2 regions of the Paenibacillus provencensis genome follow, and region 1 is predicted to be linked to the other one. Evidence: a T-box and tRNA genes for the amino acid it is inferred to sense, from the RefSeq annotation. Region 1 holds a T-box; the other holds one or more tRNA genes.
The links. The T-box of region 1 lies ahead of ACFQ3J_RS22810 (valine--tRNA ligase). A T-box ahead of a tRNA ligase gene usually reads a tRNA of that ligase, here a tRNA-Val.
Positions count from the first base shown of each region.

Region 2: it has a tRNA-Val gene. The T-box ahead of ACFQ3J_RS22810 (valine--tRNA ligase) is inferred to sense a tRNA for this amino acid. The anticodon was not compared.

Region 1 is NZ_JBHTKX010000005.1:201,470-216,293, reverse strand. Features, by position in the region: gene ACFQ3J_RS22830 (DUF4321 domain-containing protein) at 1-26, opposite strand, end outside; gene ACFQ3J_RS22825 (SPOR domain-containing protein) at 147-1,400, opposite strand; gene murC (UDP-N-acetylmuramate--L-alanine ligase) at 1,530-2,900, opposite strand; gene ACFQ3J_RS22815 (bifunctional folylpolyglutamate synthase/dihydrofolate synthase) at 2,905-4,281, opposite strand; gene ACFQ3J_RS22810 (valine--tRNA ligase) at 4,362-7,031, opposite strand; T-box leader at 7,095-7,375, opposite strand; gene ACFQ3J_RS22805 (LysM peptidoglycan-binding domain-containing protein) at 7,525-8,976, opposite strand; gene ACFQ3J_RS22800 (RluA family pseudouridine synthase) at 9,129-10,028, opposite strand; gene hemL (glutamate-1-semialdehyde 2,1-aminomutase) at 10,025-11,329, opposite strand; gene hemB (porphobilinogen synthase) at 11,391-12,392, opposite strand; gene cobA (uroporphyrinogen-III C-methyltransferase) at 12,438-13,985, opposite strand; gene hemC (hydroxymethylbilane synthase) at 13,990-14,824, opposite strand, start outside.
Region 2 is NZ_JBHTKX010000001.1:283,553-298,376, reverse strand. Features, by position in the region: gene ACFQ3J_RS01485 (glucose PTS transporter subunit IIA) at 1-1,021, opposite strand, end outside; gene ACFQ3J_RS01480 (CoA-binding protein) at 1,207-1,632, opposite strand; gene aroA (3-phosphoshikimate 1-carboxyvinyltransferase) at 1,679-2,968, opposite strand; gene ACFQ3J_RS01470 (rhodanese-like domain-containing protein) at 3,118-3,426, shown strand; gene ACFQ3J_RS01465 (shikimate kinase) at 3,502-4,014, opposite strand; gene ACFQ3J_RS01460 (hypothetical protein) at 4,166-4,492, shown strand; gene gndA (NADP-dependent phosphogluconate dehydrogenase) at 4,550-5,962, opposite strand; gene ACFQ3J_RS01450 (hypothetical protein) at 6,212-6,811, opposite strand; gene ACFQ3J_RS01445 (YktB family protein) at 7,134-7,766, shown strand; gene ACFQ3J_RS01440 (aminotransferase class I/II-fold pyridoxal phosphate-dependent enzyme) at 7,895-9,370, shown strand; gene ACFQ3J_RS01435 (DUF1292 domain-containing protein) at 9,442-9,744, opposite strand; gene ACFQ3J_RS01430 (copper amine oxidase) at 9,871-10,428, opposite strand; gene ACFQ3J_RS01425 (hypothetical protein) at 10,614-10,808, opposite strand; gene ACFQ3J_RS01420 (DUF3892 domain-containing protein) at 11,110-11,349, opposite strand; gene ACFQ3J_RS01415 (GNAT family N-acetyltransferase) at 11,468-11,911, opposite strand; gene ACFQ3J_RS01410 (hypothetical protein) at 12,029-12,250, opposite strand; tRNA gene ACFQ3J_RS01405 (tRNA-Val) at 12,392-12,464, shown strand; gene ACFQ3J_RS01400 (hypothetical protein) at 12,557-13,756, opposite strand; gene ACFQ3J_RS01395 (WGxxGxxG family protein) at 14,088-14,504, opposite strand; gene ACFQ3J_RS01390 (hypothetical protein) at 14,755-14,824, opposite strand, start outside.

The sequences.
Region 1 (14,824 bases):
ATGAATATTCCGAAGTTTTTTTTCATTCTACTCTTCCCTCGCCATATTTTGACACCTTCATTATTATACGGGAACCTAGACGTAAGTACAAACAGAAATCCGACATGGGGAACTATTTCCAGTCCCATGCCGGATAAGCGCACATACTATGCTTGTTTGATGATTTCAAGCAGTTGTTTTTCGAGCAGTATATAATTCATGATCTGTGATTGTACTTTCCAAATATGTTCTTTGGAAGGATTTTTATTATATTCTGCAACAGCTGTGACTGCCGTATTCATAGCGGCTTCCATTTGAAGCTCTACAGACTCACTTTCCGCCGGCAAGCCGGTTCTGACCTTAGCTACAGTGCCTGTCCAGTACTGATGCGCATCTGTGACAGCATTCATATCCGCTTCAGACAGTGCATTCTGTTCCTGCTGACCCAGCTGCCTGATTGATAAAGAGGTCAATATTTCTGCAACCGCCCGGCTGGAACTAAAAAACTCGGCAACGGTGCTCCGATCACCTGAAAACTGAAGGCTTGTCAATTCAGGAAGTTGAATCTCACGTACGTACAGCTCTACCCCTTCCGTTCTTAACTGATTGCTGATAAGTTTGGCATCCTCACGATCGGCTGAAACTCCGGCATACACACGCAGCTCATCCAAAGGATCGCTTCCTGCCGCTATACCCGCTGACGCGAGCTCCGCTTTGGCTTGTTCAGCACCTTCAGGACTGCTGAACACTCCATACTGGAGCATATAGTAGGTTACAGCTGGGATGGTTGCAGCCGCTGTAACTGTAAGATCCGTAGAGTCTTGGGTCACACCTGATGATGCAGGAACTGTTACAGGCGAAACTGTGTTTGAGGTGTTCTCAGAATTCAACATGGACATCGCAACAAATCCGAACATGACACCTGTAACGACTGCAGCGATAATGGATCCAGCCAGTTTCCACACATTTCGCGGTCCCCGGTACATTGTGTAATTTTCACTTGCATGATCCATATAGAAACGCTCCTGATCCTCCAGTTCCTCGTAAGAATCACGATGCTGCTTGTCTTTCTCTTGCGGGTCTTTGTAGTGCTCATGACCTGCAATAATAGGTACAGAGGAATAAGATCCAAAAGGCTCTTCCCAATCTTCGTATATTCTCCGATCCACGTAAGCACCATCTATAGCGAAGCTTTCGGTCCGACCTTCTTCTTGCCGCTCGTCAAGAGGAAGGCTCATCCCGGTCTGCAGCGGGATGGTGATCTGCGGCATTTCAGCAGGAACATCGTCTGTTACATAACGGTTCGCAGTTGTTCTCTCCTTGCTGAGCTTCTGTTCATCGCCAGACTTCACTATGCCTGATTCGAGCTTGGTTGCAGGCTTGTCCTCATTGAAACGAAATGTCATTCTAGCTTTGTTCAAGGCTAAACCACCCTCCTCTTGTCCTTTCTAACAGCTATATGTGCTTAATAGAGGAGTTATGCAAAAAAAGCACCGTTTCTGTAATTAAAGAAACGGTGCTTGGTATAACACAAACCTGTAAATCGGATCTTACTTGATTCCTTTGGCAAGCTCATAGCCTGCCTTCCAAATATCTCCGGCTCCCATTGTAAGAACGAGATCTCCAGGCTGCAAACGATGCTCGAGCTGCTTAACAACATCCTCTTTGGAAGGAATATATGCGGCATTTGGATTGCTGTTGAGCTTGATCAAATCTACCAGCTTGGAGGAATGTACACCCTCAATCTGTTTCTCTCCTGCAGGGGAGAAGATGTCGGTAATAATAACCTCATCTGCTTCTCCAAATGCACGGCTGAACGCATCCAGCAGGAAGAAGGTACGTGTGTAGCGCTGCGGCTGAAAGACCGCGATAATCCGTTTTCCTGTCGCTTTGGCAGCACTGATCGTCGCTTCAATCTCCGTTGGGTGATGCGCATAATCATCAATAATGAGAATATCACGTGCTTCTCCCAATACTTGAAATCTCCGCTTCGCCCCGCTGAATTTCACAATTGCCTTCACAATTGACTCAAACGGAATGCCTGCCTCGAGACAAGAAATGACTGTCGCCATTGCATTGCTCACATTATGTCTCCCGGGTACAGACAACTCAACGGTTCCAAGAGGTGCACCTCGATGATTCATCGTAAATGATATATGGCGATCGCCGAGCTCAATATCCGTTGCAGTATAATCTGCTTCTGCATCTATCGCATAAGTGATGATGTTGGATTTGAGCTGTGGCATGATGCTCTGAATGTTCTCATCATCTGCACAGACAATCGCACAGCCTTCCGGCTTGACTTGATTCAAGAATTTGACGTAAGCATTCTTCAGCTCATTAAAATCATTGTTGTAATTCTCCATATGATCGGCTTCAAGATTCGTTACGATGCCAAGCCAAGGGTGATACTGCAGGAAGGAGCCGTCGCTCTCATCCGCCTCAGCTACAACATGCTCGCCCTTGCCCGCCTTGGCATTCGTACCAAGGTTCATGATTTCTCCGCCGATAATATAGGTCGGGTCTACGCCGCACTCCTCCATAACGAGCGCAATCATGGAAGAAGTGGTAGTCTTACCGTGCGCACCAGCAACGGCTACTCCCTTACGTTCATTCAGTAGTCTTGCAAGCATTTGAGCACGATGAAGAATAGGGATGTTCAGCTGCTCAGCTTCAACGCGTTCCACATTGTCCTTGGAAGCCGCTGTTGAATACACAACCAAATCCGCACCATGGACTTGTTCCGGCGTATGCCCTATATATATTGTTGCTCCCTTAGCGGCAAGCTTTTCAGTGAGCTCCTGGGATACGACATCCGATCCCGTGACGGTATATCCCATTTCCAGCATAACTCTTGCAATGGCGCTCATCCCATAGCCGCCGATACCGATAAAATGTACATGTTCCGAAGTGTTTAACAAATTTTCACCAACCTTTTTCAGAATCGGTTTGATGCAGAAGGGCGGCCCTTACATCGGCAATTAAATATAATGTGCCGGACACAACCCCCAGATCTTCCGCTTCCGTCCGTAACTTAAGTATGCTCAATGCTTGTTTCCATGAAGGTTCTACGATGATGTCAAGGTTTGGTTTGGCATAGGATGGACGAAGCTCTTCTACCATATTTTTTAACTGGGCCGCGTCCATTTTACGTCGGAAATCTGGCTCAGTCAGGATAAGCGTATCCACTAGTGGCAGTATATGCTCAAAATACAATTTGTGATGCTTATTCTTCAGCATGCCCATCATTAAAATTAGTTTCCGCTCAGGATATAGATCCTTGATGCTCTGTGCCAGCATCTCAGCCCCCTCAGGGTTATGTGCTCCGTCCAGAATGAGAAGCGGCTCGTCGGACACCTTCTCGAAACGGCCTGCCCAAGAGGCAAGTCGGAAACCTTTCTGCAAATCTTCCTCTTCCATATAGAACGCCATGTATTGGCGCAGCACTTCAAGTGTCATCAAAGCCCCAGCGGCATTGGCACATTGATGCTTGCCCTGCAATGTAAGCTCGACATCAAGTTCACGAAACGGTCCTCTAAAATGCAATTTCTGTCCATCCTTATTAACCTGAACCTGCTCATAGGTAAACTGGTCACCAGCAAGATATAAGGTGGATTTCTGTTTCTCTGCGACCTCACGAATGACTTGAATCGCTTCCGGCTGCTCTACTAAACTGACGACAGGAACGCCGGGTTTAATAATTCCTGCCTTTTCAGCTGCGATTTGGCTGATCGTATCTCCAAGAATATCTGTGTGGTCCATTCCAATATTGGTGATCACGGAAATAATGGGAGTCACGATATTTGTTACATCAAGCCTTCCCCCGAGTCCAGTCTCCCATACCACCACATCGGGATAGCACACCTCAGCATAATACAGAATTGCAAGCGCCGTCGCAACCTCAAACATAGTGGGAGACCCAAGCTCCGTCTCAGCCACTTCCTCTACCAACGGATGAAGGCGTCTTGCAAGCACCAGTAAAGTTTCTTCAGGGATGTCATCCCCGTTGTACTGAAACCGATTCGTAAACTTGGTAATATACGGTGAAGTGAATGTACCTACATCGTAACCGGACTGTCTTAAGGCCGACGTCAAAAAGGCACAGGTAGACCCTTTTCCGTTTGTTCCTGCGACATGGATAAACTTCAGATGTTTATGGGGATTACCCAGCTTAGACAAGAGCAATTCAATGCGGGAAAGTCCAGGTCTGATTCCAAACGGAATAAGATTGTTGATCCAAGCGACCGCGTCATTATACGTATTCAGCGGAGCAGCCGTACTATTTCCAGTGGTTCGATCCATATGATTCACCTTCTAAGTATAAAGTAAGTAAGAGAGAGGCATCCCTTACGTTAATAGGAACACCTGCCGTCTCTTATTAATTAATTTTGAAGTTCGTCAATCCGTGCAATCACTTTTGTCCGCTTATCAGAATAATCTGCAAGCTTCGCGCGCTCTTCTTCGATTACTTTCTCAGGTGCTTTGGATACAAAGCCCTCGTTGCCCAGCTTCTTCTCGATCCGCATTACTTCCTTATCCAGTGTTTCCTTCTCTTTCGTAAGACGCGCAATCTCTTGATCGATGTCAATCAAACCTGCAAGAGGGAAATACAGCTCGGCGCCGGAGATTACAGCAGTCATCGCTTTCTCTGGTGTAGACAGCTCTGTTCCTGTAGATAGTTCTGAAGTATTACAGAAGCGACGAACATAAATCAGGTTGTTGTCAATAATATTCAGACCGTCCTGACCGCTTGCATTAATGTGCAATTCAACCTTTTTGCTCATCGGAACATTAACTTCAGCACGAATATTACGCACTGCACGGATAAGATCCATCAGCATATTCATCTCGGCAACGGCCTTATCGTTAACAAAGGCCTCATTGAATTCCGGCCAAGATGCCAAAGTAATGGTCTCGCCCTCATGCGGAAGGTGCTGCCAGATCTCCTCGGAGATAAATGGCATAAACGGATGGATCAGGCGCATGGTCTGATCAAGTACATAGGCGAGAACGGATTGTGTTTTGCGTTTTGCATCCGCATCTTCACCGTATAATGAGAGCTTGGAGAACTCAATGTACCAGTCACAGAGATCATCCCATATGAAGTTATACAATGTACGGCCCGTTTCTCCGAATTCATATGCATCCATCAGACGGGTTACGTCTTTGGCTGTTTCGTTCAAACGATGCAAGATCCAGCGGTCCGCTGTAGTCAGCTCACCCGTAATATCAATGTCTTCCACCTTGAAGCCTTCCAGGTTCATCAGCGCAAAGCGGGAGGCATTCCAGATCTTGTTCGCAAAGTTGCGGGCCTGCTCAACACGTTCCCAGCGGAAGCGCAGATCCTGACCTGGAGTAATCCCTGTAGAGAGCATGTAGCGCATCGCGTCTGTTCCATATTTTTCGATAACTTCAAGTGGATCTACTCCGTTGCCCAGTGACTTGGACATCTTGCGTCCTTCAGAATCACGAACGAGTCCATGCATCAGAACATCCTTGAACGGAATCTCATCCGTAAATTCAAGTGCGGTAAAGATCATACGTGCTACCCAGAAATAAATGATATCATATCCCGTTACAAGTACAGAGGTTGGATAGTAACGCTTCAGGTCCTCTGTCTCTTCCGGCCAGCCGAGTGTAGAGAACGGCCACAGTGCTGAACTAAACCAAGTGTCGAGTACGTCTTCGTCCTGACGGAGCTCCTGCGATCCGCACTTCGGACAAGCTGTCATATCCTCGCGGCTGACATGAATTTCACCACAAGCATCACAATACCACGCAGGAATGCGGTGTCCCCACCACAGCTGACGGGAAATACACCAATCGCGAACATTCTCAATCCATTGTAAATAAGTTCTTTCGAAGCGATCAGGAACAAAGTTAACTCCTTTACCGCTCTTCTGTGCTTCAATTGCACGTTCCGCAAGCGGCTGCATGGCTACAAACCACTGAGTGGATAAGTAAGGCTCTACAACCGCACCAGAACGTTCACTATGGCCAACTTGATGTGTATGGTCTTCAATGTTAATCAATACTCCGGATTCTTTGAGATCAAGAGCGATTTGCTTGCGGCAGTCACTGCGATCCAGTCCTTGATACTTGCCGGCTTCTTCATTCATTTTACCGGACTCATCCATCACGGTGATTTGCGGCAAATCATGACGCAGACCCACTTCAAAATCGTTAGGATCATGGGCGGGTGTAATTTTTACAGCACCACTGCCAAACGTTTTGTCCACATACTCATCCGCGATCACCGGTATTTCACGACCAATAATCGGAAGCACGAGGGTCTTACCAATCATGTCCTTGTAACGATCATCTTCGGGATGTACAGCTACTGCGGTATCCCCAAGCATTGTTTCCGGACGTGTTGTCGCAACAGTAATCGATCCGCTTCCGTCTTTTAGCTCATATTTTAAATGGTACAAATGTCCCTGTACCTCTTTGTATTCAACCTCAATGTCAGACAAAGCCGTACGTGCAGCAGGATCCCAGTTGATAATGCGTTTGCCGCGGTAAATGAGCCCTTTTTCGTACAGTTTAACAAATACTTCCCGAACCGCCTTGGACAGACCTTCATCCAACGTAAACCGCTCACGGGAATAATCAAGCGATAGCCCCATCTTCGCCCATTGGGAACGAATCGTGTTCGCATATTCTTCCTTCCAGTCCCATACCTTCTCAAGGAATTTCTCACGGCCCAGATCATAGCGGGACACGCCGCCTTCTCTAAGCTTCTGTTCTACCTTCGTTTGTGTAGCAATTCCTGCATGGTCAGAGCCTGGAAGCCAGAGTGCATCGTAGCCCTGCATTCTTTTGGCTCGAATAATGATATCTTGCAGCGTAAAGTCTAGTGCATGCCCGATATGAAGAATACCCGTAACGTTGGGCGGAGGGATGACGATCGTAAAAGGCTTGGCATCCTTGCGCTGACCTGCCTTGAAAAATTCATTATTCATCCAATATGGATACCATTTCTGTTCCGCTGCACGCGGATCGTAAGTTGTCGACATTTCCGTCTGATTCGGATTTGCTGTCGGTTCTGACATCATACATTCCTCCAATTATCTTCGTTTAACACATTCTTGAAAATACAAAAAGACCCTTCATCCTCAAAGGACGAAAGGCCATTCTTTCGCGGTACCACCTTTGTTTCATACCCGAGCAGGTCAGAATTCACTTGTAAAGAGAAAACATAACTCGATATGACACTTCATTAGGCAGATAACGGCTGCTACCGGCCGCATTCTAGCTTCCTCATCCTACAAGAAAGTTCAAAAGGGCAACTCACGGGCGACTTCGGTACAGCTCGCTATCCTGCGGAATTTCACACCATATCAATTCCACTCTCTGAAGGGCTTCACTGCCTACTATTCCCGATCCAAGTCGTTAGATTAATTACAGTTGTTATTCATTGTATTCCCAATCCTACAGTCATCATACATTTCTTTTGTGCAATTCGTCAACCGGGCATTAGACCTTTCATGACAAAAAAAGAGAGTCCCCGATTCAAACCGGGAACTCTCCTGTATGCCAGCTCTCCTATGGAATATACAATACCTGGCCTTCCTCAACCGATTGCTCGGACAGACGGTTATATAGCTGCAACTCACGCGTACTGAGCTGATATCGGTCTGCAATGGTCTCAAGCGTTTCTTCTCGCTGCACGATACAGAGTCTAACCTTCTTGAATGGTGTTTGCTCTGCGCCTCTTCCGAGAAACAGACTCTTCCATTGAACTTCCTCTGCAGGTTCTTCATCACGCTGTTCGATCGGAAACTCCTGTTCAAGCTGCAAGACCTCTTCTGCAGTCCTGGACTTTTGTAGGAGAGAAGTAATTCCATAGGAGCCTTGTGCTGATGTTTCGCCCGATTTTTTGGTTCCAAAGGCAACCTTCAATTCAGGCTTCTCTTCGGAAGGATCAGGCTGCGGCACATCTGCTTCGAGCAAGACCTCCTGCGCTTCCTGCTCTCGTGGAATGGAGTCTGCCTCAAGTTCATTCCCCTCACCACCATCGCCGGATGCCTCATCAATCAAATCAGGAGCTGTGCCAGCATCTGTCTCAGCGTTCACAGCAGGAGCTGCGTCACGGTCTGCTCCTACAACTACAGCAGGCTCAAAGCTCCACACCTCTGGAGATGAGTATGCTTCCGGCTGTTGATTAACGGATGCGAGCTCACCATATTGATTCGATGGGTCATCTTGTACCCGATCCGTCTCTTCTTCATCCTCGTCATATTGTTCATCTACGCTCTCTATTGCATTGTGTGGTTCCTGTAGCTGAGCCTCTTCCCGATTCACTGAATCATGGACAGACTCCGCTTCATACGGCAGTGACCATGCATCAATATTCTCCGTCGTAGTCGGCTCGGATACGGAAGCCTCATATGGCGTATGCAAAAAAGGCCTTGAAGGTGAGTACGCTCCAGCTTCCGTTTCAGATTGAAATTCAGTTGCCGATTCCGCATCCGACAGGATTGCTTCTTGTTGTTCTGAATCCGGAATGGATGGATCTCGATTATACGGATTGTATCCCGAATACAGTGGATTAGCTGGCGCCTCTTCCTCACCTGAATTGGAATGAACAACCGTAAACTCCTCTGGATTCCAGTCAGAGGTTTCTTCTGCCGGTCCAATTCCTTCAATTCCGCGCAAAGAGAGCACGCCCGTAATGTTCAGACTGCGCGTCGACAAGAGATCCACGTCGAAGTTCTCAATCTCCACTGCAATATCATCAATGGATGCGACACGGCTGAGTGGAATCGTAATCTCAACAGGAATCTGATGAGACAGCTCCTCCTGCTGATTGTTCTCTCCTTGATAAATACCGGACAACAGTAAGTGTCCACGTAGCGCAGCGTGCTCCTGCTCCGAGACAACCTGTATGCGAGGATACAATTCAATCTCATCCAGCTCACTTATGGCAGGAACATCCTCGGGTAAATGAACACGCTCGTAAATATCAAACCGAAGTCCATACGGCGGGTTTAACATAGCGCTAGTCCTCCTTTCACAGCATATATTCACCATGAGATTTTCATAGCTTTACGTCATGTTACACAAGTCATTTCAAGATGCTTCTCGTGTACATGTATATGCATCTGTCAGAGGACTCATACCATTCATCCGTGGATTCATATTTTTATTTACACTTTTAGCGAATCATACAAATCAATCATATCCTGAGGCCAAGAGGCTATCACTGTAAGCAGCTCTCCCGTAAAAGGGTGCTGAAAGCTGAGCTCTTCTCCATGTAGCGCCTGTCTGCGAATTCCCTCTCTCATGCCGCCGTACAGCGTATCGCCAAACAAGGGATGTTCCAAATGGCTGAGGTGCACCCGAATTTGATGCGTTCTACCTGTCTCCAGACGAAGCCGAACCACTGTTGCTCCTCTTAGTCTTTCTGATGTCTCCATATGAGTTACGGCATGCTGACCTGTAGGGGAGACTCTTCTTCTCTGTTTGTGATGCCTGTCCTTACCGATCGGCAAGTCCATCGTCTCTTTATTTTGTGCTACGATTCCGTGAACGATAGCGACATATTTGCGCTCAATCTGCTTAAGCTGCATCATGGCATTCAGCTTAAGCTCTGCATAGCGGTTCTTCGCATACAGCACCGGACCTGACGTATCCACATCCAGCCGATGGATATGTTTCACCGCGACCTCAAGCCCGCTTGCCTGGTAATATCCAGCCACCGCATGATCAAGTGTCACTATTCCGTCCTGACGCTCACTTCCATCTGGATGAATTGGCATGCCTACCGGCTTGTTTACAACAAGACAAAAATCATCCTCATACAGCACATCCAGCCCTACATATCGCGGTGTAATTCCATACGGTGCAGGAGGAAAAAGGGCCAGCCGAAGCCGGTCCCCTGCAAGTTGAATACCGCTATTAGCTCTAAGCTCGTGCAAGAGCTTCTCGGGCATACCCAGTTCCTCAAGCAGCCACTTCTCGGCGGCCATACTCCGATCATCCTGGGAGAGCACTTTTTTGCCTGGCATCAGCTCAGCCCAGTCTCCTCTTTTCTTATATTTCATCATAAAGCCTTCAGCGCATTATAATTCGCTTCAATCGTATCATCGATATCCTGGACACTATGCACCCCGGAGATGAACATCCCCTCGAATTGAGAAGGGGCTACGCTGATTCCTTCCTGAAGCATATGGCCAAAGTAAGCTCGGAAATGATCCAAATTGCTTGATTTGGCAACGTCATAATTCGTGACTTCTTGATCTGTAAAGAATGGACATACCATCGATCCGACCCTATTGATCGTTACAGGAACGCCCAGCTCCTTCGCATTCTTCTCAAAGCCGGCAGCAAGCCTAGCGCCCAGCTCTTCGAGACGAGTGTATACTTCTTCGTTAAGAAGCTTAAGTGTCGTATAACCTGCTGCCATGGCCAGCGGATTACCGCTGAGTGTACCTGCTTGATAGATTGGGCCGACCGGAGCTACCTGCTCCATAAGGTCTCGTCTGCCGCCATATGCGCCAACAGGCAAGCCGCCGCCAATGACCTTGCCGAGACATGTCAAATCCGGGATTACTCCGAACCGGCCTTGTGCGCTATGAAGTCCTACCCGGAAGCCTGTCATGACCTCGTCAAAAATAAGCAGGCTGCCGTAATCTATGGTAATCCGGCGCAGCCCTTCAAGGAATCCCGCAGCTGGCGGCACAACGCCCATGTTGCCTGCCACAGGCTCTACGATGATCGCAGCAATCTGTTCCCCAAATTTATCAAAGGCCAAGCGAACCGATTCCAGATCATTGTAAGGAACCGTAATGGTGTTGGCAGCGACTCCTTCAGGTACACCGGGGCTGTCCGGAAGTCCAAGAGTGGCTACACCAGAACCTGCCTTGATCAGCAAGCTGTCAGCGTGTCCATGGTAGGAGCCTTCAAATTTCAGAATTTTGCTTCTGCCTGTTGCCCCACGAGCAAGTCTGATCGCGCTCATCGTGGCTTCCGTGCCCGAGTTCACCATACGAACAACATCGATCGATGGTACGCGCTCGCATACCAGCTTGGCCATTTCCGTCTCAATCAGTGTCGGCGCGCCAAAACTTGTTCCCTTTACAGCCGTCTCCTGGATCGCGGATATCACTTCCGGGTGGGCATGTCCCATTATAAGGGGGCCCCAAGAAGCCACGTAATCAATAAAAGAATTACCATCAATATCATAGATTCTAGAACCTATACCATGGTCTGCGTAAACAGGAGTTAAACCTACAGATTTAAATGCACGTACCGGACTATTCACACCGCCAGGCATATATTGTTTTGCTTCTTCAAAAGCGGTACGGGAACGTTCCTCCCGGCGCGGCTGACGAATCTGTTCACTCATTCTCAAACCTCTCTCCTCTGTTATCCAATTTTATATGCAATAGTGTAGCTCTTCTAAATAATCAACGTACTGACAGCCAGCGGGCTGCGTCTTTGCCGTAATACGTAATAATCATATCCGCTCCTGCACGCTTCATGCTGAGCAGGATTTCCATGGCCACCTTCTCTTCATCAATCCAGCCGTTGATTGCCGCGGCCTTGACCATTGCATATTCACCGCTAACGTTATATGCTACCAGCGGCAGATCAAACTGGTCCTTAATTGTGCGCATTATGTCCAGGTAAGATAAAGAAGGCTTCACCATCAGCATATCTGCTCCTTCAAGAACATCCGTCTCTGCTTCACGCAGCGCTTCCCTTGCATTAGCCGGATCCATCTGGTAAGCTTTGCGATCACCATACTGAGGTGCCGAATCTGCTGCCTCGCGAAAAGGTCCGTAGAAGCCAGAAGCGTATTTCACCGAGTAAGACATAATTGGAATGTGAGAGAATCCTGCTTCATCAAGTCCTGCACGAATCGCACCTACGAAACCGTCCATCATGTTGGATGGTGCAATAATATCAGCCCCTGCTTCAGCCTGGGACACAGCGGTCTTAACCAGAAGCTCAAGTGATTCATCATTCAGAACATCCACGCATACATGACCATCCCGCTCATGGGTATGAATCATGCCGCAATGACCGTGATCCGTGAATTCGCATAGACAGGTATCAGCGATCACGAGCAAATCTGGATACCAGGATTTGATGAGCCTGGTCGCTTCCTGCACAATTCCATTCTCGGCATACGCGGAAGAGCCTACTGCATCCTTCGTATCTGGAATCCCAAACAGAAGCACAGCCGGAATGCCAAGTTCAGCAATCTCCTGCACTTCCTCTTTCAGCGTATCGAGTGAAAAACGGTACACTCCCGGCATAGACGAAATTTCTTGTTTAACCCCTGTACCGTATGTAACATAAATCGGTTGTATAAAATCACTAACATTCAAATGTGTTTCACGCACCATACTGCGAATAGCGGCCGATTGCCGTAATCTGCGATGCCTTACGATTGGAAATCCCATTGTGAATAACCCCTTTCTCTAGTTCGTCTAACTCGTATCTTAAATCTAAACAACATGAACATCTTCGTTAATATGACACAGCGCATCAGCCAAGCTCTCAACTGTTGCCTCTTCTGAAACGATGCTGACATGGAGTCCAGAACTTGTTGCCGTTTCTGCAGTAACAGGGCCGATGCAGGCTACGTGAACATTTTTAAATAAAGAAGCAGGCTGTTCATATCCCATCCGTTCTAATAGCGTCAGGAGATGAGTCACCGTTGAAGAGCTGGTGAACGTGACAGCGTAGACTTTTCCCTTTTGCAAGAGTCCAATCAGCTCATCATCCTGCTCCTCAGGAATGACCGTTTCATATACACTGACGCTGTTTACTTCAAGCCCCTTCTCCCTTAGTTTCTCGGAGAGCCAAGGACGAGCTAGGTTACCTGAGGGCAACAGCACCTTTTGTCCTGGGAGCAGCTCGGCATCAAAGGTATCCATCAGTCCTTCCTGCTGATAAGAACCTTGGACCTGCTCCGCCAAAATGCCTTTGTCACGAAGCACTTTCTTCGTCGACGGACCAATGGCCACAATTCTTGCACGATAGAGTGAGCGTATATCTTTCTTCTGCTCCTCCATCGCTCTAAAGAAATGCTCTACTCCATTCACACTCGTAAATATGACCCAGTCATACTGCTCTAACTGATCTAGCGCTTCTGCTATTTGCTCCCTATGATGATCCGTTTGTACAGGAACCGTTTCAATAACAGGCAGCTCATAAGGCTCTCCACCCAATTCCTCAATCCGCGAAACAAGCTCGCTTGCCTGACTTCTTGCCCTTGTCACAAGTATTCTTTTGCCGAAGAGAGGCATTAATTCAGCCCATTGCAGCCGTTCACGCTGCTTGACCACATCGCCAACAACAATGACGCCGGGCGGACGGAATCCGTGCTCCTGGACCTTGTGCTCAATATCCTCAAGCGTGCCCACTAGTGTATCCTGCTCTGCCCAAGTTCCCCAGCGAATCAGCGCCACAGGCGTATCCTTGGGTCTGCCATGATCTATCAGCTGCTTACTGATATAGCCGATATTCGCAACCCCCATCATAAATACCAGAGTTCCTGTAGCGTTCGTTACCTTGTCCCAATAAATCGCTCTATTTAGCTTATCAGGACTCTCATGTCCCGTAATAATCGAAATGGATGATGCATAATCCCGATGTGTGACAGGAATACCGGCATAGGCTGGTACACTGATCGCAGAGGTAACTCCTGGCACGATCTCAAACGGGATATCATGTTGCCGAAGCAGCTCCGCCTCCTCACCGACCCTTCCAAAAATGGTCGGGTCCCCGCCTTTTAAACGAACGACTGTTTTGCCTTCATGAGCGAGATCGACAAGCAGCTGATTGATATCCTCCTGCTTCATTGTGTGACGGTTTGTTTTTTTGCCGACATAGATTTTGGCAGCTCCAGGCTTCATAATCCGAAGCAGTCTAGGACTGGCTAGGCGATCATAGACTACCGCATCTGCCTTCTGAATACACTCCCAGCCTTTTACTGTAATAAGCTTTGCGTTACCCGGTCCCGCACCCACGAGATATACCTTTCCTGCCATTTCCTCATCCCCTTACATCTGCCAGTATCTTCTCTGCGCCTTTTTGAATCAAGCGTTCAGCAACTTCCTCCCCAAGACGTTCAGGATCGCTCCCAATGAGCGTCTCTTTAAGCACTGTCGATCCATCCGGTGTGCCAACCATACCCGTTAGCTGGATAAGCTGCTTATCACCAGCCTCTCCTTGCTGAGAAGCCCAAGTTGCATACGCCCCAATGGGTACTTGACAGCCTCCGTTCAACACATTTAGAAATCTCCGTTCAGCTGCAACCGGGATTGCCGTCTCCGGATCATTGTATAAACTGAGTAAATGAAGGAGTTCCTGGTCATCCTTCCTGCATTCAATACCGAGCGCGCCTTGTCCTACCGCTGGCAGACAAGTGTCCGGAGACAAATAAGCCGTTATCCGATCTTCCCATCCCATTCGAGAAAGCCCCGCGGCAGCGAGAATGATGGCATCAAAGCCTTCTGTCTCAAGCTTGCGGAGTCTGGAGTCAATATTGCCTCGAATCCATTCAATTTGAAAGTCGGGACGGTAGGCTTTGAGCTGAGACGCTCTGCGCAAACTGCTCGTCCCAACTTTTGCGCCTTGGGGCAGCTCATCCAGTGAGGATCCGGTTCTGGATATTAATGCATCTCTTGGATCCTTCCGGCTCGGCACTGCACCGGTAGTCAATGGTTCAGGAAGCACAGATGGCATATCCTTCATGCTATGTACAGCCATGTCAATCTCGCCGTTCATCATGGCCTGCTCAATTTCTTTTACGAACAGCCCCTTGCCCCCGACTTTGGATAAAGTGACATCCAGAATTTGATCGCCCTTAGTTACAATCTTCTTGACC
Region 2 (14,824 bases), on a different contig from region 1:
GTGCATTTTCAGACAAATGGAAATTCAGTATGTAATCAATAACACCTGCTGAATAAGAGAACCCATGCCGGATTTCAAGCACATAGCTGATCCATAAGGCAAGTCCTGACAGAACGGCGTGTACAAAAAACAGATAAGGAGCCGCAAATAAAAAGGCAAACTCGATCTGCTCTGACACCCCTGTTAGAAAACAAACGAGCGCAGATGTCATAAAGGTCTTATGTATCTTGGGTTTCAAATCTTCCCGTGCTTCCTGAATAATGGCAAATGCAATCGCAGGAATGGCGAACATCATGATCGGGAACAATCCCGACATAAAGTAACCTGCTGAAGGATCCCCAGCAAAAAACCGCGGCAAATCTCCAGTCATGATCTGTCCTTCCGGCGTCTCGTATGAACCGAGCTGAAACCAGAACACATTATTGAGCAAATGATGCAGTCCGAATGCGACAAGCACCCGGTATAGAATACCGTACAAGAACAACCCGAAACCGCCAAGGCTGTATTCCATGGATGCAATTAAATCCAATAGCTGCTGCAATAGAGGAGCTAAGCCGAGCATAATGCAGGAGAACAAGGCCGAGAACAAGCCAACAATCAGTAGAACAAATCTGGACCCGCCAAAAAACTGCAGAATCTCCGGCAGCCTAATGCTTTTGAAACGGTTATGAGTAAACCCGGCGATCGCGCCGAGAATAATTCCGATCAGAGATGCGGGCTGGACAGCCCCGTTACCAAAATTGCTTACGACTTGATCATAAATGATCATGCCTGCAAGCGCTGCAAGTCCTGCTTGACCCGCCTGATTGGACAGTCCGAGCGCAACACCGACAGCAAACAGATAGGGCAAAAAATAAAACAGGCTCTGTCCTGCGACGGTAGCTATTCCGCTTACACTTTCAAATCCCCATGATTCCCAAGGAAGACTTCCTAAGCTTAGCAGAATCGCCGCTGCAGGCAGTACCATCGTCGGAAGCATGACAGCTCTTCCAAGCTGCTGCAAGGATCCGAGCCAATTCATGGCGATCCTCTCCTTTCTATCATTGATGGTAAGCGTTAGGCGTCTTTTTGTCAAAATGAGAAATATACTTGAATCGATTCATAACTCGCAAGGTATTGTAAATGAATTCCTCCGTTTGAATTAAGCATATGAAGAAGGCTGTCTCCACAGTCTTCTTCGTGGAAACAGCCTTACTTAGGGTTAGACTATATTGTTCTGGATTGAAGAATTGAATCCTCTACTTTAATGCAGCGGTCCATAATAACCTTCATTCCATGCTCTTCTCCGATTTGCCCAGCTTCTTCATTAACAATGCCTAACTGCAGCCACAATACCTTGGCACCGATCTCTGCCGCCTCTCTTGCCACATCCGCACAGTATTCGCTGCGGCGGAAGACATTCACGATATCGACAGGCTCTGGAACACTTTTCAAATCGGGGTAGCATTTCTCTCCCAAGATAGTTTCTGCTCCAGGATTTACGGGGATGATTCGATAACCTCTGGATTGCATCGCCTGCGACACCATATAAGAGGTTCGGTCCGGTTTATCAGACAAGCCAACGACAGCGATATTGCCTGCAGAAGCCAAGATTTCTTTGATCTCTTCACGTGAAGGATTAACAAAAGTCATTTGAGCATTCGCTCCTCTCATAACAACTAATAATACATATATCGTATTATACCCATTCTACATTAGCGCCAAGCGTCTGCAAATGGTCAAAATAACCCGGATAGGATTTGGCTACATGATGAGCATCCTTAATGCGAATCGGCTGCTTTGCGCGAAGCCCAACAATCGTTAAGGCCATAATAACCCGATGATCATAATGGGCATTGATTTCCACTCCGCCTTCAACGCCTTCCGGTCTTCCATGCACAATAATCTCGGCCTGCTTCTCTTCTACTTTGGCTCCGGCTTTTGCCAGTTCAGTCAAATAGTCTGTAATCCGGTCACATTCCTTATATCTTAAATTCTCAACATTATAGAAGCGGGATGTCCCTTCTGCAAATACAGCAGCGGCAACCATAGCAAGCACAGCATCGGTTGCAGCATCCCCATCAAACTCGACGGCCTTCAATTTGCCGTTGCCCTTGATGGTGACCGTATTGTTCTCATGCGTAAGTGGAACCTCCATCATACGAAGCACATCAACAATGGCACGCTCTCCCTGTTTACTCTCTTCCATCAGTCTTGTTACCGTAACCTCAGACTTCGTAACCGCTGCCGCAGCCAGTATGGCGGCTGATCCCGGGTAATCACCTTGCACCGTGTATTCAGCAGGCTTGTATTTTTGTCCGCCCTTCACTTTGAAGAACGTATAATCCTCATCTGCATGAATTGTAATGCCAGCCTGCTCGAGAACCTCCAGTGTCTGTCCAATGACTACTTTGGACTTCAAATCCCCCAGAACTTCAATCGTACTGTCCTCAGGCAAGAGCGGTGTCAGGAACAGTAATGCACTCAAATATTGAGAGCTGACAGAACCAGATACCCGTATGGCCCCGCCTTGAGGTTTCCCTCCGCGAATCGTAATCGGCAGTCTTCCATCCTGGTGCTCCACTTCCACGCCAAGCTGCTCAAGCGCATCAATGAGATCCTGATGTGGACGTTTCCCTAGTGATTCGGGGTATGTATTCACAAAATGAATTTCTTCACCAAGCGCTGCTATACCCATAAGAAACCTTAGTACAGCCCCCGCGTTACCTACATTAAGTTCAGCAGCCTGCCTTGGGGAGGCGCCAAAACCGGTGATCGTTATTTTCTCCTCATCCTCAATCAGCTCAGCACCCAGCTCCTGTATACAGCGGCGCATCGCATCACTGTCCTCACTGTGAGCCGGATAGTAAATGGTGCTGGTTCCTTCTGCAAGCGCACATACCAGTAAATACCGGGTCGTATAATTTTTGGAGGAAAGTGCATTAATCTCTCCGGCGAGTGAAGGGGTATTGTTTACTAGAACATCCATCGTGTCATTGCTCCTTTTTATGACAGAATATATCGGGTGTGGTATCCATCAATAAATTGACATGCTCCATCTGTCTTCGTTATCATTGAATTGTTGTACACTCGTGAACTAGCCTATCGTTAAATTACATAGAAGAGAGGTTCTACCTTATGAATCAAGTACCTGAAATTACACCTTCTGAGCTGCAATCCCGTCTTCATTCCGGTGAAGCTCTCCAAATGATTGATGTCCGTGAAGAGGAAGAGGTTGCAGCCGGTATGATCTCCGGAGCCAAGCATATTCCTCTCGGCCAAATTCCGGACCGACTCTCTGAGATCGAGAATACGGGCGAAATTATCTTCATCTGCCGCAGCGGCTATCGGAGCGAAAGAGCCTGCGAGTATTTGGCTCAGCAAGGCTTCGACGGATGCACCAATCTGGTAGGCGGAATGATCGCCTGGAACGAACAACAAGGCTAATAAGCTAATGGGCAGGCATTCAAGCCTGTCCTTTTTTACTTATCATACAACAACAGACCTTAAAAGCACAACAGCTTAAACGCGGTAATGCGCTAAAATATGACGAACAACCTCTTCCGGCTCCATCTCTGATGTATCAACTGTAATATCTGCAAAAGAATACTTCGACTGGCGCTCCTGCATGATCTGATGCACACGCGCTTCCACATTTCCTGCTAACAACGGACGATCACGATTGGCAGAAACCCGTCTTATAATTGCCTCTGCGCTCGCTGTAAGTGCAACCACCCACCCAGCCTTCTTCATTGCGTCACAATTAAGCGGCTTCAGCACTGAGCCACCGCCTGTGGATATAATCTGTGAAGAGCGGTCAAGTACACGAAGTAATACACTTGTCTCTACCTCACGAAAATACGCTTCTCCTTTTTGTTCAAACAACACCGGAATCGGGCAGCCTTCCTGCGCTTCTATGTCAGCATCAATATCAACAAGCTTATATCCCAGCCTATCCGCCAGCAGACCGGACACTGTTGTTTTCCCTGTTCCCATCATCCCGATAAGGACGATATTCCCATTTTTCCTGCTCAAAGACCTCTGCCACCCCTTTAATAGAACTATCAGTCGCTATTTTTCATTTAAACATAACACAGATAAAAACATCCGCCAAGAAGTCATAAAAGAACATCCTTTCGCGTACTCATGATAAAAATGAGTTGTCTATAGCATACCTGTGGGGAGTGTGAACAACATCCAAATTACAACAAGCCTCGAAACAGCTGTCAAAAAGCCTTCGTCCAGCAGGATTTCTCGAATTTTCCAGACAGGTCATGTCATCTGCAGAGATGACGTTCTATTCGTGCTTTATTATGTACAACAAAAAGTGGCTTCGGAGGATCCACTTCTCGTAGATCTCCCAAAGCCACGTCTTATCCAGAGCTTCCAATATTTCAGTGAAGCTTCCCTGCTGCTGTTAGATGGGCATGCTTCCCATCACTGCACACAGGAAAGGTTAAGGAAGTGCCTTAAGGAAGCACTGTTCGGCCTCTATGAAGAACACAGCCAATAGCCTCTATAACAGAATTGCTCAGACTCAATACAGATTCAAGACGGACGGACGATAATCTTAATTCCCCATCCAGTTGTAATGGAATGTACCTTCTTTATCCACACGCTTGAAAGTATGCGCACCGAAATAGTCACGCTGTGCTTGCAGCAGGTTTGCTGGAAGTCTCTCCGTCCGATAGCTGTCATAGTAAGACAGCGCGCTTGCAAAACCAGGTACCGGAATCCCATTTGCTACGGCAACGGAGATGACTTTACGCCATGCATCCTGATAAGATTCAACCACATTTTTGAAATATGGATCGAGGAGCAGATTTTTCAGCTCGGCATCCTTGTCATAGGCATCTTTAATGTTTTGCAAGAACTGTGAACGAATAATACAGCCACCGCGGAAGATCATTGCGATATTGCCATATTTCAGGTTCCAGCCGTATTCGTCAGAAGCAGCGCGCATTTGTGCAAAGCCTTGCGCATAAGATACGATTTTACTTGCAAATAGTGCTTTGCGAACATTCTCAATAAATTCCGTTTTGTCACCTGTGAATGCTTCAGTCTTAGGACCGCTCAGCACTTTGCTTGCTGCAATACGCTCTTCCTTCATCGCAGACAGGAAACGGGAGAATACGGATTCTGTAATCATGGACAGAGGTACTCCAAGATCCAGGGCGCTTTGGCTTGTCCATTTGCCCGTACCTTTTTGACCCGCAGCATCGAGGATAACATCGACCATCGGCTTGCCCGTCTCTTCATCATATTTCGAGAAGATATCCGCTGTAATTTCGATCAGGTAGCTGTCGAGCTCCCCTTTGTTCCACTCGCTGAATATTTCGTGGAATTGTTCAGCGTTTAGTCCAAGCACATCCTTTAACAGATGGTAAGCTTCACCAATTAGCTGCATATCGCCATACTCGATACCGTTATGCACCATTTTTACATAATGGCCTGCACCGTCAGGACCAATGTACGTTGTGCAAGGCTCGCCATTCACTTGAGCTGCAATCGAAGTCAGAATCGGCTTCACGAGCTCATATGCACTTTCTTGTCCACCAGGCATAATGGATGGACCTTTCAGAGCGCCCTCTTCACCACCGGAAACACCTGCACCGATGAAACGGAAGCCTTTTTCTTCAAGCTCCTTGCTGCGGCGCTGTGTATCAGGGAAGTAGGCATTTCCTCCATCAATAATAATATCGCCTTGATCCAGATGCGGAACGAGCTGCTCAATCGTCGCATCCGTCGCAGGACCGGCTTGTACCATAATCAATATTTTGCGAGGAGATTCCAAAGATTGTACAAATTCTTCTATAGAGAACGTTCCTACCAAGTTTTTGCCATCAGCTTCTTTTACAAGATCTTGCGTTTTCTCCGGGGAACGGTTGAATACGGAAACTGAGAAACCTTTACTTTCAATATTCAAGGCCAGGTTCTTGCCCATTACGGCGAGGCCAATTACACCAATTTGTTGTTTTGCCATTGGTTCTCCATCCTTTGCTTCGTATTTTTTGACTTCAACTGTTTATCGCCTTCATCAGGAAGCAATGCGTCTGCAGTCCTTATCTATGTAGTATAATGAAGAGCGCTTCAATTATATCCCTATTCTACCGTGTTTGGATTTGGAAGTAAAACTCCGATGCCTCCGAAGCAAGGGTAAAACACCTCTGTTCACGAGGTGTTCATTAAATGCTCATACTCTTTGTTCTTACCTTATAAGATTGTGACAGTCTCACCATTCAAGCATCAGCATTCGATCCTGCATTTGAAAAAGTTTGGCGCGGCATTTGTCTGCCCTTGTTGTATCGCTTGCACCAATTGCCTCATACAGTCGTTCTAGCTCATCATCGATCTCCATTCGAAGCAGTGTAAGTCTTAATTCCCCCTCGATCGAAGTGTACATTTCTTCCATTTCCTCGAGCGTCGGCGCCGGACCCTTCTGATAGATCACCTTCTGCTTGAAGCCTGACACTTCGACAAGCCTGATGACCTCACCGAACAAAATATTTTCTATAACGATAATATGATCCTTGAATCTGCGAACGACAGCATGCCCTCTCGTGTCTCCGATCAATTTCTCCATATATTCTGCAAGCTTTGCATCCTTGATTATATAGTCACCAATCAACTTATAATCACCGGTTCTCATTTGTTGAAATTTCAGCTTTACCAATTTGCGGCCTGTACGTACGGACAAAATAAAGTAATCTTCATCCTCGCTCCAATATAGCGAATATCCTTCCTGAATGAGATCCTTAATGAGCTGTTGGATACGAAGGCGGCTAAACCGGAGCTCTAAATTGCAGTATTCCACTTCATAGCTCTTGTTCATGGCACTTCCTCCTCCATTTTTTTACGATCATGTAATCCGGATCATACTTATTGGAAATGTAAATTGCAGCCTTGGTATTCTTGCCATTCTTCGCTCCACCATAAGTCTGCTTACCCTATTTTATACTGACTTCAAGGGAAGCGTACTTAGTCGTTTGACCATTTTTTCACCCGATAATCTTCATAAACAATCCAGCAAAAGTACAAACTTGAAGAGAGGGAAGCGGGTACTCCTGTGTTATAATGAGTCGCGTAATATTGTGTATACTATTATATTGGATAGAGTTTAGGTTCATGCTTACCTATAAGGAGGATTACTTATAATGTCACAACTCACATATCCCTCACTAAATGAAGCGGATTTTGAAGTATTCGAAGTACCCGGACTGGAACCCCGTATGGAGCTGCTGATTGAACGGATTCGGCCGAAGCTTGAGGCCATTGGGACGGCTTCTGCGCCATTCTTAAGCGAGCTGTGCGGTGAAGACATGTTTGTTCACGTCGCAAAGCATGCACGCCGGAAAGTTAATCCGCCGAACGATACCTGGGTTGCAGTAGCCAACAATAAAAGAGGTTATAAGGCTTACCCCCATTTTCAAGTTGGCATGTTCGGTACACACGCGTTCGTAATCTTCGCCATCATATATGAGAGCAGCAATAAGGAAGTGTTCGCTGATGCATTGTCCCGTCAGTTGGAAGAAGTGGCGCAAAATATACCTGAATATTTCTATTGGTCTACCGACCATATGATTCCGGAAGGAACAAATCATGCAGATATGACGAAGGAAGATTTCCAGCGTATGGCGGAACGTCTGAAAAATGTGAAGAAATCCGAGGTTTTATGCGGCCTTCGTATCGATAAGGATGATCCGATCCTCCAAGATGGCCATAAGTTTGGCAAGACGATTGAAGAGACTTTTACAGCTCTGCTTCCGTTGTACAAAATGTCTTTTTAAAGCGATTATCTTCCATTATTTACAAATAAAATGCCGGATCATAAAAAATCCATTTTCATTCCCTTTTCATTTTGCTATACTCATCTAGGTTTAATTATTCTTAATAATGAAAGGTTGTGACAGCATCCATGGATCACCGTCGTACGCCGCTCTTTACAGCAATTAAGAACCACGCGGCTAACAATCCGGTACAGTTTCACATCCCTGGTCACAAAAAAGGACTTGGAACGGACTCAGAGTTTCGCGAATTCATTGGGGATAACGCCCTTTCCATAGATTTGATCAACATCGCGCCGCTTGACGATTTGCATCAACCGACTGGAGTAATTAAAGAAGCACAAATGCTGGCTGCCGATGCATTCGGGTCAGATTACACCTACTTTAGTGTACAAGGGACAAGCAGTGCGATTATGACCATGATCTTGTCCGTCTGCGGACCTGGCGAGAAGATTATCGTGCCGCGGAATGTGCATAAATCAGTCATGTCTGCCATCATCTTCTCCGGAGCCAAGCCTATCTTTATTTCTCCGGTCAGTGACGAAAATCTCGGCATTGATCACGGAATTACGGTTGGTTCGGTCCGCCGGGCATTGGAACGCCATCCTGATGCGAAGGGTGTGCTTGTCATTAATCCAACGTATTTCGGCGTTTGTGCGAATTTGAAGGAGATTGTAGAGCTGGCTCACAGTTACCAAGTGCCCGTTCTTGTGGATGAGGCGCATGGTGTACTGATTCATTTCCATGAGGATCTTCCTATGTCTGCTATGGAAGCTGGTGCAGATCTAGCTTCTACGAGTGTGCACAAATTAGGCGGCTCCATGACGCAAAGTTCGGTCCTGAACCTGAATACCAAGAACGGATTCGTTAATCCAGAGCGTGTACAGACGATTATCAGTATGCTGACTACAACCTCTACATCTTATATATTGTTGTCTTCACTGGATACGGCAAGACGCAATCTTGCACTCCATGGACACAGCTTGGCTCAAAAAGCGATTGACCTTGCAGAGTATGCTCGCCGGGCGATCAATGATATCGAAGGGCTATACTGCTTTGGTGAAGAAATACTAGGCGGCGAAGCAACCTATAGCTATGACCCGACCAAGGTCACCATTCATGTTCGCCATCTGGGTCTCACCGGCTATGATACAGAGAACTGGCTTCGCAAGCATTACAACATCGAAGTGGAAATGAGCGATATGTACAACATTCTTTGCCTGATCACACCAGGTGATAATGATGATTCCGTTAATACACTCCTTATTGCACTTCGTGAGCTGTCGGATACCTATTATAATGTGAACCAAGCCAATGAGCTTGTCGTCAAAATTCCGGAAATTCCACAGCTGATGCTGACGCCACGAGAGGCTTTCTACGGTGACACCGAAGTGATTCCGTTCAAGGAATCGGAGGGCCGCATTATTGCTGAATTTATCTATGTATATCCGCCAGGTATACCGATTCTATTGCCTGGAGAAGTCATCTCTCAGGATAACATTAACTATATCATTGAGCATGTTGAGGTCGGTCTGCCCGTTAAAGGGCCAGAAGATCGGACGATTCAGAATGTTAAAGTGATTGTCGAAGCGGAGCCCATTTTTTAATAAGTGCTGCACAAGCAAAAAAAAAGACCAGACAACTTGTCTGGTCTTTCGTCTATGACAGAACGTGTCAATTACTCGTTCTCAATCATTTCGTTGAAAGCCGCTTCAACACGGTTCCACTCTTCTTCGTCTTCGATTTGATACAACGCAACCTCTTCGTTCTCTTCTTCAAGGCGGAGAATCAATCCGTCAGCTTCAGGATTGTCGCGCTCCAGTAGTACCGCGTACTCTTTGCCGTCTACGTCAAAAGTTTGTGCCAAGATCATTTCGACTTCTGCACCATTCTCGTCAGTCAGTGTAAGAACAGCCATTTCGTGTTCATGATCGTGGTCATGGTTGCAATGTTCGCCGTGAACATGGTTGTGATCGCTCATGAGAATACCTCACTTTTAAATTTATATTGTAATCATACGATAGGCATTTGTAACATCATACTACGGTCGCACTTGTAATCATACGGACGTATCGTAACACTATTACGGGACAAAATCAATGAAACTCTAATTCAATGCCGTAATCACTTTTTCCGAAACGAGGAAGAACGAATTACTGCCTGACGGTTTCATATAGAACCCTACTATATAATTCCCGCTTTTCTTAAATTCATAAGTAAAATCATTCGTTTTGAACCAGAAATTATCCTTCGAGCCGCTGCCGAGCTTCTCGGATTGTATATTTTTCACGTTTCCGGAAGGGTCGGTAATCGCTACTTTGACCTCGGAAATCTTCCCATCCAGACTATCGACCTGACTTAACACGTTAAATTTCAATTTACCCACATTAACATTCCCAAATACCGTCTCGCCTTTAAACAAAGTGATGTGCACATTCGGCTTAGTGACGGTAACCTTGCCATTTCCTGAATCCCATGAAGCAAGTCCGCTGATCTCACGGACAGGAGCATATGTCGTACCATTTATAAAGTAACCACCACCGCTTACTTCTTGCCCATTAATAATGACACGAATTCGTTCGGTAACCGAGTCAGCAAACAACATGGAGCCGCTGCCCAAGAGCGAGAACACAATCGCAAGGGCAAGCGTTCTTTTCCACTTCATAAGCTCTTGTTCCCCTCCAGCTATGAGAATATAGTATGTCTATTTATACTTCATCCCAGAGAACAAGTTGCGGTGCGTTTGGAAAATTTTTCTGAAAAAATTACGAAATATGTAACAGAGGCTTCTTCTATGCCGGGTTAAACATGCACCGTTCCTAGAAAGGGTCCGGTGCATGGCACTTTTGTCTAACCTTTCGGTTTGGTCAAGATGCAAGGGACGCCCTTCCCTACAGCTCCCGGTTCCCGCATGCGCTCTGCGTATGCCATTCCACGTTCACACGGTGTTTTACAGACTTCACACACGTCGGACGTCACCAGTTTCATACTTGTCCGTACCTTTTCCTTGCTTGACCCGCCTTTGCTCACCTTCCCTTTTGCCATTTGTGATACCCCTCTTTCTTGTAGGTGTTCAAGGCATGCTCATCTGCAGCTTCGTGCCTGGTAATGCCATTGTATGGGGATTTGCGGTGAAGGTGCATGGGGCGTTCATTTGAAGCGCTCCAATTTTTTGACTCCCTCTCTCCAGTTGCTTCGCAAAAGTCGTTCGGGATCCAAAAAATTCCGCTGGGGTGGTAAAGACTAGACTATGTCCTGCAGAAGACATCGTTTTCGTTAGAATTTCTAATAAACCAAAAAAAGGGAAGCCCTGTACTCGGGCTTCCCTTTGAACGCTCAAGATATTTTATTGGAAGATAGGCAATTGATCCAGGTTATTCGTCGGATCTCCATCCGCATCTCCGCGAATGCGAAGGGAGCCATCTCTTGCTTTGAATACATTGACTCCTGCAATGGAGCCCGTTTGAATCTCATTCAACGCTTGATTGTAATCAAGCACTCTGCCTGTTGACGTCTTAAATGCGGTCAAATCTCCGTCTCCGTTTTTCTGAACGGCAACAAATTGCTCGCGTGTGTTATTTTCCATAAGAACATACACTCCTTTTTGCAGCCATAGTTTGTAACCTGCTCGGATTCAGGGTAAGCTGATCTCCGACACCTATGATTATGCCCAATTGGATGTCTTCTTATGAAAGATACATCTCTTATAGCTTTTTCTGCATCCGTACGTGCAGTATACCTGCATCATAGAAAGGCTCGTCTGAGATAACTTCATATCCGAGCTTTTTATAAAAACCTTCAGCCTGACACTGTGCATCCAGCAAAGAATAGGCTAAGCCGAGGTCTTTAGCTCTTTCTTCTAATGCCATAATCAGTACACGACCATATCCGTTAACCCGGTAAGGCTTCAGGACAGCTATTCTTTGCAGCTTTGCTGTATCTTTTTTATAATAAATCAAGCGGCCGGTCGCCACCATCTCTTGTCCATCCTGAATTAATATATGGTGTGCATCCCGACTCAGCACATCGTATTGGTCAATTTCCTCTTCTTCTGGAACGTTCTGTTCCTCTACGAACACCGTTCTGCGAATGTTCAGCCCAGCTTCAAGCTGTTCTTGTGTTGTAACATTAATAATCTCGGCTGGCATAGTCTCCTCCTCTTACTATCCAAAAATGCAAAAATCCAAACCATTATACACTACATAAGCAGTGATCGTATAGTCTGTCTTAGATATGGATAATTAAAGCAAGCATTTGTGCCTTTTCTACGGTAATAATGTTTCTTCATTTGATGGTTTGGAGTAAACCTCATCTCCTACGGATCTCCGATATACATCATCAATAACCGGAAGATCCGATTCTGAAGGCTCAATCAGCTGCAGATTAATTGTTTCTTGCGATGGAGCTAACGTGCATCCCGTTATGTTGGCAAATACAATCCCGCAGATCATAAATTTGCTTAAATTATTGACTAGTTTATTATTCATAGAACCCCCACCACCCTACGGTTGTTATTTTCATCCTTTTAAGGTTGCTCAAATCAGGATAAATTAAACATAGGACAGGGATTGACATCACATATCAAAGCCTGATAATATAAGATTATTCCTTTTTTATAATTATTCCATGATCTGTTAGCTCAGCTGGGAGAGCACTATCTTGACAGGGTAGGGGTCAGTGGTTCGAGCCCACTACAGATCATCACTGAAGACCCTTGTGTATCAAGGGTCTTCTTCTTTTTCTGCGTCTGTCTCCTACTCCAAATACCCATCGACACGTACTTTCTCTTCCCATTACACGTACAATTGAAAAATATTTCCGTTTTCTTTAAATATATGTACTCCCCGCATCTCGCCAATCCCATCCAGCGTTACTCTTTCTCCAGATAGAACTGGCCTTTTCTCCACAACCACATGGAGTTTTGATGCCTTCCAAAGATCTGTCTCATAGTAAGAAACAACAGGCTGCTGTATCAAGAATTCGTCGATGCCGAGGGACACTTTGACATAGTTATGATGAAGAAGCCTGCCAGGCAGTGCATCTATATTTTGCGGATCAATGCTCTTCACGGCAATAATCCCTTCAATAATTACGTGAAAACCTGCACTCTCTTCAAACGATTTGAAGGCAGCGATCCTGTTCGCTTTAACATATTCTACGGTTGTCTCTGTCTCTTCACTTACATTAATATCCTTTATTCTAGCTTGCTCCACCAGGGTAACATGGGATTTTAGAAAATCATACAGACAATCCTCCGATTGTAAAAAATCCTGCTGCCATCCCTCTAAGAGTTCATCAAGCAACAAGCATATCCACAAGCCCGAGTAGTAACAACTTCTTCTTAAGTGAAGCGAAGCGGCTTCTGAATGAATTAATTCTCGTCCATATTGATCCAGTAATGATCCCCATGAAAGAGGTGACTCTTCGGCATGTGCCTTCAGCTCCACATAATATGCAGGCCCCTCTATGGTCTCTACCTTTGTCTCGTATGTAAAAAAAGGACCCAGCAACTCTTTTCTCATACCCCGAAGTTGAATAAATTTGTACAAATGAGACTCCCTTTCCTGTAGATCCCTTGCCTCCAGCGCATCAAAAAGACACTGCCTTTCTCGACTTCTTAGCTCCACGTTCTCTTTAAGAAGCGGGTATGTTACCCCCAGGAGTTCATCTGGAAACCTCTTTTCTTCACGAAGATACTGAAATCCATGAAATAGCTCATGAACAAGAAATGACTTGATGCTCGCCATATCCTTAATCCCTTCAATGTTTACTATTGCTGTAGGATAGTGTTCATACATGATTACGGTATTGCCCGCGAATGTTCTGTCCCACCCTAATTTATGAAACGTCTGGTTTTGAAATTTGGGATGGTGGAATAGGAAAACTTCGCTCGAGTTATATATCGCGTAGGCTACTTTTTGAAACCCATACCAATAGGGTTCTATATCTAGCCCAAGCAATTCATCTGCAGCCGATTGAATGTTAATTTCCATCCTTCTTCCTCCCCATTTCCTACTCGAGGAGATTATAACAAAAAAATAAAGGATCCGCAGGTTCCTGGGATCCTTTATTTTCGGTAATTAGTAGAGGATGGTTTTGGAGATGATGACAAGAAGAATGAAAAGAACAAGGATTGCTCCGATGGAAGACCAACCATTGTATCCTCCACAAAATCCGGATCTAGATACTTCACTCATGCTGCTCTCCTCCTTATCTCTAAGGTATGAGATAGTATATGAATACCTAGATTAGATGACAGGGCGAGTATCCTGATCTTTTAAAACTGCTTATCACTTTTCTCCAAAATACATGGTTTACTGCCTTTTATTTCACGTGATGAGGTGTTCCTTCATGCTTCTCTTTGCGAAGACCAGCGAGACCGAACAGACCTAATAATCCAAGCCATCCCCAGCCATTTCCGCGATTTGTTGCAGCGTTCGCTCGAATGTTATTGGTGCCGTAAGTACCATTGTTATAAGCATTGGTATTGTAGGTACCCGTTCCAGTGCCTCTGCCATCGTACATGTTATTGTTCATGTTGTTCATTGTGCGAGTACGATTCATGTTCGTAGTGCCATTGTCTGTCCCATCAATGCCTAGATTTTTTTCCAGACGATTGACCGAATTTTTAACCGGATTACCGTTCATTTGGTTTGCGTTCGTATCAGCCATCGCTGGAACGGCAATTACCATAGAAATGCTTGCAGCAGCTAATGTGGCTGCCCATTGTTTTTTCATCATTATTTCACCCCTCATTTTATTGTTTATGGCCTGTCGCTTGTATAATCCCCTCCTTAATTTAAAGTTATACAAGCAGATACTTGGGTGAAAAAAGGGGTTTTATCCAATATTTTATATACAGCAAAAAACCCACCGTTTGCAGCCGGTGAGTTTTTATATATAGAATCATCTCTTGAAGGGACGATTACAGATTACTGTATGATTATTAACACAGGATGATACAAACATAAAATTTTAATTAAAATTAGCGTTATCCTCGCCTTGACCTTACAACGAACGTATACAACTCCTTATCAAGGACTGTCCCATCTTCAAGCACT